One region of the Mesorhizobium sp. WSM4833 genome, then DNA from elsewhere that is predicted to be linked to it. Evidence: riboswitches for the same ligand, from Rfam matches in the RefSeq annotation. Region 1 holds a riboswitch; the other holds the start of a gene.
The links. A riboswitch is a leader RNA that binds a small molecule or an ion and turns the genes downstream of it on or off. The one in region 1 is predicted to bind cobalamin.

Region 1 (5,086 bases):
GGCGCACGCGTTTGGCGTAGTCGCGGTATTTCTTGCCGAATTTTGCCGCCAGCACCTTTTCCTCGCCTTCGATCGCCACCTTCTGCGTGGCATAGGCGGCGATGAACGCCAGCGGCAGGAACCACACGATGCCCGAGACAAAGGCGACGCCGATCAACAGCAGCGTGTTGGCCAGATACATCGGATTGCGGGTGACGCCGAAGGGACCCGTGGTGACCAGGTGATCGGGTACAGCGTTGGGGTTGAGCGTGGTCTTGGCCCGGATCATGGTGCGGATCGCGGTGAACCAGAGTGCGGCGACGGCAAACAGCGCCACCCAGCCGGCCGCGAACAGGATATCGCCCAGCAGGTCGCCGATCCAGGGCAGGGGATAGAGCAGGCCCAGTGCGATGCTGACGGCGATGGCGGCGATGTAGATCAGCGGCGGCCATGGTATGAGCCCCGGCTTCGGCTGGTTCTCGGTCATTCGGCCCCTCCCTCCATCAACTTGCTGTCGGTCTTGGCGGTGCACATGCCGGCGAGATCGGACAAATGCGCTTTCCACTCCGCAGTCTGATCGTTGTTGTAGAGCCTATCAAGCGTGGACTCGCCCTCGAGCGTATCGAGCATGCAGACACAGTAGCTCGTACAGAACTCGGTGTCGCGCGACTGCTCGCAGGACAGCTGACAGGTTTTGAGGAAATTCACCTGCGGGGTTTCGACCTGCGCCGGCATGATCTGCGAGAACAGCCAGACGCAGCCGATCAGCAGCGGCTGGTGGATCAAATAGAAAGCCAGGCTGTGCCGGCCGATGAAGACCAGCGGGTTGGCCAAGCGACCGGGCGCCAGATTGGCAAGCCTGGCAAGCAGGCCGGCACCTGCGGCGAGTTTCGTCACCGCGATGCCCGCAAGTACCGCGCCGAACCACGGAAACAGCGGAACGTAGTCGTTGGAGCGCGGATTGGTCGCCGACAGGCCGACCCACCACAGCCATGGGTGATCGAAGGCCTCGAAGCGCAGATAGACGGGGGCGGCGATAACGAGCGCGGCGACGACAAGCGTCAGCAGCGCCGGCAGGCGCAGGAAGGCCAGACCGAGCAGGCTGGCTAGCGCGATCTCGTGCAAGATGCCGAAGAAGATGAAGCCGTCCGGAGTGGCTATGCGGGTAACGACCGAAATCGCGATCGCGGCTCCGGCGACCATGGCGAACCGCTTCCAGAAGCCGTTCCAGCGGATTTGTCGGCCGTGGGCGAGATACAGGCTGACGCCGACCAGGAACAGGAAGGTCGAGGCGATGCAGCGCGCGTAGATCTTCCACCAGCCGAAGGCGGTCAGGCCGGGATCGGTGTAGCCGAAGAACTCCAGATCCCAGGTGAAATGGTAGCTTGCCATGGCGATCAGCGCGATGCCGCGCACGATGTCGATGGCGACGATGCGCTTTGGTCGATCCTGAACGGGCGCGGTCGGCGTTTGGATGCTCATGGTCTCGCATTCTGATTCAGCCCCGCTGGAGGACTATCACGGTTGCCCAGGACAAAAGAAGACCGGCAACCCTGCCGATAACGCCGGATCAGCCGCGGCATTGGGCCAGTGCCGGAAAGCCTTTGGCCGGCTTCGCTTTTGCCGGATGCACGTCGGTTTCCTCTTATTGGCGCTGAGGTCGCCACGGCAGATTTGACCCGGTGAATCTGCTTCGGGGAAAGCAATGTCCACCCATGTGCGCCATCCGATCTGGCTACCGGCCCTCAGGGCCGCGGACGCGCGCACCTTCGCTTCGCTCTATGCGGTCGAATCCTTCGCCCGCGCCACGGTGTCGAGCGTCATCCCGATCCAGGCTTACGAGATCCTGCACAACGAGCAGATCGTCTCGATCCTCTACACCGTCGTGGCGATGCTCGGCCTGTCGGTGACATTGTTCATGCCGATGCTGATCCGCCGTTTCGCCCGGCGCTGGGTCTACACGGCGGGCGCCTGCCTGCTGGCCATCGGCTCGCTGTTCTTCGTCACCGACACGCTTGCCGGGCAACTGGCCGGCATGCTGTGCCGGGTGATGGGCGCCAGCGCGCTGTCGATCACGCTCAACCTCTACATCATGGACCACATCCGCAAGACCGACTTCATGCAGGCCGAATCGCTGCGCATGGCGTGGTCGATGCTGGCCTGGACCGGTGGGCCGACGCTCGGCATCTTCCTCTACACGCGCTTCGGCGTCTATGCCGCGCATGGCGCGGTGGCCGTGTTCGCGTTAGCCCTGCTGGCATTGTTCTGGACCTACCGGCTCGGCGACAACCCGTCGATCCGTCCCGGCAAGACGCGACCAGCCAATCCGCTCGCCAATATCGGCCGCTTCATCGCCCAGCCCAGGCTCAGGCTGGCCTGGCTGATCGCGTTTGGGCGCTCCTGTTTCTGGACGACGTTCTTCGTCTATGGGCCGCTGTTCATGGTCATTACGGGTGAGGGCAAGCTAGCCGGCGGCCTGCTGGTTTCGGCCGGCAACGCGCTTTTGTTCATGGCGATTTTCTGGGGCAAGGCGGGAAAGCGCTTTGGCGGCCGCAGGACCATGACATTTGCCTATTTCGCCATGTCGGTCGCGCTTCTGGCGGCGGGCTTCGTCGGCGAAACCGTGCCGCTGCTGACCGGCGCCTTCCTGCTCTGCGGCGCCTTCTTCACCATTGCGCTCGACGCGCTCGGCTCGACCGCCTTCATGCGCTCGGTGCGCTCCTATGAAAGATCGCAGATGGCGGCGGTCTATCGCACCTATCTCGACTTTTCCGAGCTGACGCCGCCGCTGGTCTATTCGGTGGTGCTGGCCTTCTTCGGCCTGGGCTCGGTGTTCGTCACGCTCGGCCTGCTGGCGGCGGTCTGCGGCTTCGTGACGTGGCGCTATCTGCCGAAATCGCTTTGACCTTCATGGCGCATTCGCAACGGTCGCCGGCGGAATTTGGTTTGCCGGACGCGAGGATTCTGCCTATAGTCGCCGGTGTCGCCGGTTCCATTTTGGAGCCAAGAGGGAATGCGGTAAGGGCGGATTTCGCCCAATGCCGTGGCTGCCCCCGCAACTGTGTGCGGTAGTCCTCTCCATATGCCACTGAAGATTTTTCTTCGGGAAGGTGGGGAAGGACGCTGATCCGTGAGCCAGGAGACCTGCCGGCGACAGGAAACTGACTTCGATGCCCTCGGGTGGAGGGCGAAAGGACAAGACATGACTACCGCTTCCGTCTCCCTCGGCGCTTCCGTCTCCTCGCAGTCGCGCTTCATGCAGCTCGCGCTCGCCGCGCTGCTCGGCATTTTCGTGATGGGCTTTGTCGGCTTCTCGCATATCGATGCGGTCCACAATGCGGCTCACGACTATCGCCATTCGATGGCATTTCCCTGCCACTGACGAGGGGCTGACATCATGAACCTGTTTCGCAACGTCGTGTTCATCGCGGCGATCGCAGGGCTCGTGGCCGGCGTCGTTCTTGCCTGCATGCAGGCCTATGCGACCGTGCCGCTGATCCTGAAGGCGGAAGTCTACGAACAGGCGGGCGGCGGGCATCACCATGACCATGCCGCTCCGGCAGCAGCGAATAGCAATGCCATGAGCGCAGCCGCTCCGGCCCCTGCCGAAGCGACTGCTGCGGCGGAAGACGAGGGCTGGGCGCCGGCAGACGGTTTCGAGCGTTTCGCCTTCAGCGTGCTTGCCAACATCGTCACCGGCATCGGCTTCGGGTTGATCCTGGTCGCGGTTTCCGAATTCGCCGGCGGTATCGGTGGTTGGCGCCAGGGCGTGTTCTGGGGCTTGGCCGGCTTTGCCGTGTTCACGCTGGCGCCGGGCCTCGGCCTGCCGCCGGAACTGCCGGCCATGCCGGCCGCCGATCTCACCCAGCGCCAGATCTGGTGGTGGGCAACGGTGGCGGCAACCGCTGCCGGTCTCGGCCTGATCGCGTTCCGCAAGTCGCTGCCGCTGGCGATCCTTGCCGTCCTTTTGATCGTCGCACCGCATGTTGTCGGGGCACCGCAGCCCGACAGTTACGAGACGGCGATTCCGGAAGGGCTGCATCACCAGTTCGTGGTGGCGGTGACCGTGACCAATCTGGTGTTCTGGCTGGTGCTCGGCGCGGTTGTCGGCGTGGTGCGCGGCCGCTTCACCGGCACCGCGACCAGCCTGCGCGACAGCTTTGCCTGATCGCAAGACACTGACCTTCCTCATCGGCGGTGCGCGCTCCGGCAAGAGCGCGCGCGCCGAAATTTTGGCGACCGCCTTGCCGCCGCCCTGGACCTATATCGCCACGGCGCAAGCCTATGATGACGAGATGCGTGAGCGCATCGCGTTGCACCGGTCGCGGCGCGGCGAAGGCTGGACGACCATCGACGCACCGCTCGACCTCGCCGACGCGCTTGCCGCCTTGCCGGACGATCGGCCGGTGCTTGTCGACTGCCTGACGCTGTGGCTGACCAACCATATGCTGGCCGAACACGATTTCGAGCTGGAATGCCGGCGGTTGGCGCAGGTGCTGTCGCGGCCGCGCGGACCCTGGTTCGTGGTGTCCAATGAAGTCGGCCAAGGCATCGTGCCGGACAATGCACTGGCGCGCCGCTTTCGCGATGCCGCCGGCCGGCTCAACCAGCAGGTCGCGGCGATTGCCGATACGGTGCTGCTGATGGTGGCGGGGCTGCCGCTCAAGGTGAAATGATATGACCGATATCGACAATAAGGACGAAGAGCGCCACCGCGCCAAGATGGCCAAGCGCAAGGCGGTGCAGGATGCCGAGGTGGCGAGCAAGACGGTCGAGAAGGGATTGCTCATCGTCAACACCGGCCCGGGCAAAGGCAAGACCACGGCCGCCTTCGGGCTGGCGCTGCGGATGCTCGGCTACGGCAAGCGCGTCGGTGTCGTCCAGTTCATCAAGGGCAAGTGGCACACCGGCGAGAAGGACGCCTTCGCCGCCTTCGGCGACCGTGTCGTGTGGCACGCGATGGGCGAGGGGTTCACCTGGGAAACCCAGGATCTGAAGCGCGACATCGCTGCCGCCGAAGCCGCCTGGGCCAAGGTGCTCGAACTGATGGCCGATCCGTCGATCAGCCTGCTGGTGCTCGACGAATTGAACATTGCGCTGCGCTACG
Region 2 (5,086 bases), on a different contig from region 1:
GCCTACCTCAAGGTCATCTCGGCGCTGCTGATGTCCTTGCGCGGTTCGGTCTGCATCTATCAGGGTGAGGAACTTGGGCTCGGCGAGGCCGACCTTCGGTTCGAGGATTTGCAGGATCCCTACGGCATCCGCTTCTGGCCTGAATTCAAGGGCCGCGACGGCTGCCGCACACCGATGGTGTGGGACGGCGGCGCCAAGAATGGCGGCTTCTCCCAGGCAAAACCCTGGCTGCCGGTGCCGGCCAAGCATTTGGCGCAAGCGGTCAATGTCCAGCAGGGCGACGAGGCTTCGCTGCTCGAGCACTACCGGCGCTTTCTCAGCTTCCGGCGTGCCCATCCGGCGCTGGCCAAGGGCGACATCACCTTCATCGAAAGTGAGGGAGATACCGTGGCCTTCACGCGCCGCGCAGGCAACGAGCAGATCGTCTGCGTCTTCAATCTGGGAGCCGGGCGGGCCAAGGTTGACCTTGGCGGCCGATCGCTGCAACCTCTGCCCGGGCACGGATTTTCGGGGCAGGCGAGCAGCGGTTCCATCGAGCTTGGCGGCTACGGCGCCTGGTTCGGGCGTCTCGACTGAATTTCCAATCACTGGAGGAAACCAATGGCCGATGTCACGCTAAGACAAGTGAAGAAGTCCTACGGCAATCTGAACATTCTCCACGGCATCGACCTCGATATTAAGTCGGGCGAGTTCATCGTCTTCGTCGGCCCGTCGGGCTGCGGCAAGTCGACATTGCTGAGGTCGATCGCCGGGCTCGAGGAAATCACCTCCGGCGAACTCAGAATAGCCGGCGAAGTGGTGAACGACGTGCCGCCGTCGAAGCGGGGCATCGCCATGGTGTTCCAGTCCTACGCGCTGTACCCGCACATGACCGTCTACGACAACATGGCGTTCTCGATGAAGATCGGCAAAGAGAACAAGGCCGAGATCGACCGCCGCGTGCGCCAGGCCGCCGAGATCCTGCAGCTGACCAAATATCTCGACCGCCTGCCCAAGGCGATGTCGGGTGGCCAGCGCCAGCGCGTCGCCATCGGCCGCGCCATCGTGCGCAATCCGAAGGTGTTCCTGTTCGACGAGCCGCTTTCGAACCTCGACGCCGCGCTGCGCGTCGCCACCCGCATCGAGATCGCCAAGCTCAAGGAATCGATGCCCAACACGACCATGATCTACGTTACCCACGACCAGGTCGAGGCGATGACGCTGGCCGACCGCATCGTGGTGCTCAAGGACGGCCATATCGAGCAGGTCGGCACGCCGATGGACCTCTACAAGAAGCCCGGCAATCTGTTCGTTGCCCAGTTCATCGGCTCGCCGGCCATGAACATCCTGCCGGCGACCATCGAAAAGACCGGAAACCCGACCGTCGTCAGCCATGTCGGCGGACGCAAGGCGACCGTGCCGATTGCGACGCCGGCTTCGGCAAAGGGCGCCGCGGTGAGCTTTGGCGTGCGGCCGGAGGACCTGATCATCGCCAGCGGCGCGGACTATCTGTTCGAGGGGACGGTCGACTATGTCGAGCAACTCGGCGAGGTGCAGCTTGTCTATGTCGACATCGGCCGCGCCGATCTGCCGCTGGTGACCAAGCTGCCCGGCAATGTCGAGGTCAAGCGCGGCTCGACATTGCGGCTGAGCGCCAATGGCGAGGACCTGCATATCTTCGACGCGGATGGACGTTCTTTCGCGTTGCATGAAGTGGAAGCAAAGGCGGCTTAACCGCAATTACCGTGTCAGGCACAAAAAAGAGCGGCGGGCCGGGCCCGCCGCTCTTTGACTTGGAGATCGACTTCGGTTGTTAGTTGTTGCCGAAGAGGTTGCGGTCGGCACCTTGCGGAGCAGACTTCTGGGTGGTGTCACCCGACGAGTTCAGCAGCTTGTAGACCGGCGAGCCGGTGTTGCGTACCGAAGAGGTGCGCGTGCTGTCGACCGAAGTCGTGGCGGCAGGCTGATTGGCACCATTGGAGCCAAAGTTGTCGCTGCCGGCGAAGGCACTGCCGTTGATGGCCAGAACGGCGGCGGCAGCAATAAGGATCTTGTTCATTTTAGTCTCCTGAATTCTGGATTTCGCCAGGACGGCAGACACAGCTGCCGTCGGTTGCGAAATTGGTTGTTAGCGACCGAAGAGGTTACGGTCGCTGCCCTGAGCGGGCGTCTGGGCAGCCGGTTCCGAGGTCTTGGTGGAAGCCGTGTACGACTGGTCCACAGCGGCGGCAGGCTGGTTCGGGCCGTTCGAACCGTAGTTGTCGCTGCCCGCGAAAGCGCTGCCGGTGATGGCCAGAACGGCGGCGGCAGCAATGAGGATCTTGTTCATCTTGAATACTCCTGAATGTCTGAATTTCGCCAGGGCGGCGGGCGAGCCCGCCGTCGACCGGGAAACTGGGAATCGGCTGTTAGTTGTTGCCGAAGAGGTTGCGGTCAGCACCCTGGGCAGGCGCCTGAGCAGCCGGTTCCGACTTCTTGGTCGAAGCGGTGTACGAGCTGTCGACAGCAGTGGCTGCCGCGGCGTTGGAACCGTAGTGGTCGCTACCAGCGAAGGCGCTGCCGGAAATGGCCAGAAGGGCTGCGGCAGTGAGAATGATCTTTTTCATTTTTGGTACTCCAGTATCGTCTTTTTTCCGTCCGTCTAGCGGCGTGTCTTGGAAATGAAATCGCGTCGTTCGGACAGCCCCGATGTGGGAGGGCAAGGTCGTCTTTTCCAATCACGAAGTTGTTCCGTGTGGACCATGAATCCACACCTTGAAATTGTGCCAATGGAATCTAAGGATGCATTTTTCTTCTTCATATCAGTGCGTTAGCTGTAGCCACCTGATGGATCACCGACTGTTTCAGAGGCCCAGCGTTCACACCGTCCTGCACGCACCGTCAACAGAAACGAACCGTTCGGTTCGATTTTAGGGCGAGCTAATAGTCACTTTTCGAAACCATTAACCTTTTTTGACCCCCGCGAAGGGTCGGATTCGGGAAGATCGCAGCCGGCAAATGGCCGCCCGGGAGGTGGGATCTCGGCCCGCGACGATCTGCAGTAGCGTTTCGCATGCCGTGTCGCGCCGCATGGATACGATGTCGTTTTCATGCCGACGGCGCGCCCGCGATCGTGGTTAGATCATACCATCTCAGGTGCCGCTTCGTGACGACGAGGCGGAGAATTGGGAAGCCGGTCAGAATCCGGCGCTGCCCCCGCAACGGTGGTGGAGTTCAAGTCGCAACGGGAGACCACTGGGCAACCGCCTGGGAAGGTGTCGCGATGGTCCGCAAGGACAACTCCAGAGCCCGGAAACCAGCCCGAGATTTTTAGACTCGACTGATCGCGGTGGGCGGTCAAGAGGTGGATAGCGCATGTCCGGCACACAGCCGGCCTGCGTTTCAATCCTTCCTCCGTCACCACCAGTTCAGTCCTTAGGAACGAGGACAGGACATGGATATCCGCAACGACATGCTGAGGCTCCTGAAGGGGCGCCGGCAAGGCTTTTCGCTGGAGCAGCCCTTCTACACCGATCCGGACTACTTCAAGCTCGACATGGAGCTGATCTGGTATCGCGACTGGCTGTTCATCGGCCATGATTGCGAACTGCCGAAGCCGGGCAGCTACATCACCGTGCAGGTCGGCGATTATCCGGTCGTCCTTGTCCGCGACCAGCACGGCAAGATCAACGCCTTCCACAATTCCTGCCGCCATCGCGGCAGCCGCGTGTGCAACACGGAGAAGGGTACCGCGGCAAAGCTCGTCTGCCCGTATCATCAGTGGACCTACGAGCTGGACGGCCGCCTGCTGTTTGCCCGCCAGATGGCCGACGGTTTCGACAAGAGTGATTTCGGCCTGAAGCCGGTCGCCTGCGAGAGCGTCGGCGGCTACATCTTCATCTGCCTGGCCAAGGAACCGGCAGATTTCGCGCCGATGCGGGCGATGATCGAACCCTATCTTTTGCCGCACCGGCTGCGTGAAGCAAAGATCGCCTTCGAGAGCACGATCGTCGAGAAGGGCAACTGGAAGCTGGTCTGGGAAAACAACCGCGAGTGCTACCACTGCGCCGCCAATCATCCCGAGTTGTGCAAGACCTTCCCCGAGGCTCCAACCATAACCGGCGTCCATGGCGCCGACAGCGACCCTGAAATGGTCGCACACTGGGCCAGATGCGAGGCATCAGGCTTGCCGAGCAAATTCCGCATCGATCCGGCAGGGCAGTACCGCGCCACCCGCGCGCCGCTGCTGCGCGATGCCGTCAGCTACACCATGACGGGAAAACGGGCGGTCCAGAAGAACCTGTCCGACAGCGTTTCAACCGACCGCATCGGCTCCTTGCTGCTCTATCACTATCCGACGACCTGGAACCATATCCTCGGCGACCACGCCGTTACCTTCCGCGTGCTGCCGATCAGTGCCACGGAAACCGCGGTGACAACGAAATGGCTCGTCCACAAGGATGCGGTCGAAGGCGTCGACTACGACCTCGCTGAACTCACCCATGTCTGGACCGAGACCAACGACCAGGACCGCCGCATCGTCGAGGAAAACGCCTTCGGGATCCTGTCGCCGGCCTATGAACCAGGCCCCTATTCGGAGCTGCATGAGGGCGGCGTGATCCAGTTCGTCGAGTGGTACGCGTCGTTCATCGGGCCGCGCCTTGCCGAAGGCGGCCGGCCGGCCCTGCGCAGCGTCGCCTAGCCCAGGGGACAAGAGGATGAATGCGATGACGGACCTTGGCCTCTATCGCCATCTCGACCAGATGACGCCCTGGAACGACAGGCTGCAGGTGCTGGAAGTGATCGGCGTCAGCGACGAAGCGCCTGACGTGAAGACCTTCACCTTCCGCTCCGACAACCAGACCTGGTTCCGCTACAAACCGGGGCAGTTCGTGACTCTGGAACTGCCGACATCGGACGGGCCGCTGATGCGCACCTACACGCTGTCGTCCTCGCCGTCGCGGCCGTTCTCGATCGCGGTGACGGTCAAGGCGCAGGCGGGCAGCACCGGTACGCGCTGGATGTTCGACCATCTGACGCCCGGTTCGCACGTCAAGGCCTATGGGCCGACCGGCGACTTCTCGCTGCACAGCCACCCGGCCGCCAAATATCTGTTCATTTCGGCCGG

Region 2: another riboswitch for cobalamin. It lies ahead of AC0L2D_RS11130 (aromatic ring-hydroxylating oxygenase subunit alpha); the one in region 1 lies ahead of AC0L2D_RS01495 (CbtB domain-containing protein).

Annotation. Positions count from the first base shown of each region.
Region 1 covers NZ_JBVVQG010000001.1:292,165-297,250, reverse strand. The annotation lists gene AC0L2D_RS01510 (methyltransferase family protein) at 1-466, opposite strand, end outside; gene AC0L2D_RS01505 (heparan-alpha-glucosaminide N-acetyltransferase) at 463-1,461, opposite strand; gene AC0L2D_RS01500 (MFS transporter) at 1,685-2,884, shown strand; cobalamin riboswitch at 2,941-3,145, shown strand; gene AC0L2D_RS01495 (CbtB domain-containing protein) at 3,182-3,361, shown strand; gene AC0L2D_RS01490 (CbtA family protein) at 3,377-4,147, shown strand; gene cobU (bifunctional adenosylcobinamide kinase/adenosylcobinamide-phosphate guanylyltransferase) at 4,140-4,655, shown strand; gene cobO (cob(I)yrinic acid a,c-diamide adenosyltransferase) at 4,657-5,086, shown strand, end outside.
Region 2 covers NZ_JBVVQG010000005.1:83,973-89,058, forward strand. The annotation lists gene bglA (beta-galactosidase BglA) at 1-576, shown strand, start outside; gene AC0L2D_RS11110 (ABC transporter ATP-binding protein) at 601-1,713, shown strand; gene AC0L2D_RS11115 (DUF680 domain-containing protein) at 1,793-2,038, opposite strand; gene AC0L2D_RS11120 (DUF680 domain-containing protein) at 2,108-2,308, opposite strand; gene AC0L2D_RS11125 (DUF680 domain-containing protein) at 2,388-2,585, opposite strand; cobalamin riboswitch at 3,096-3,297, shown strand; gene AC0L2D_RS11130 (aromatic ring-hydroxylating oxygenase subunit alpha) at 3,413-4,660, shown strand; gene AC0L2D_RS11135 (FAD-binding oxidoreductase) at 4,686-5,086, shown strand, end outside.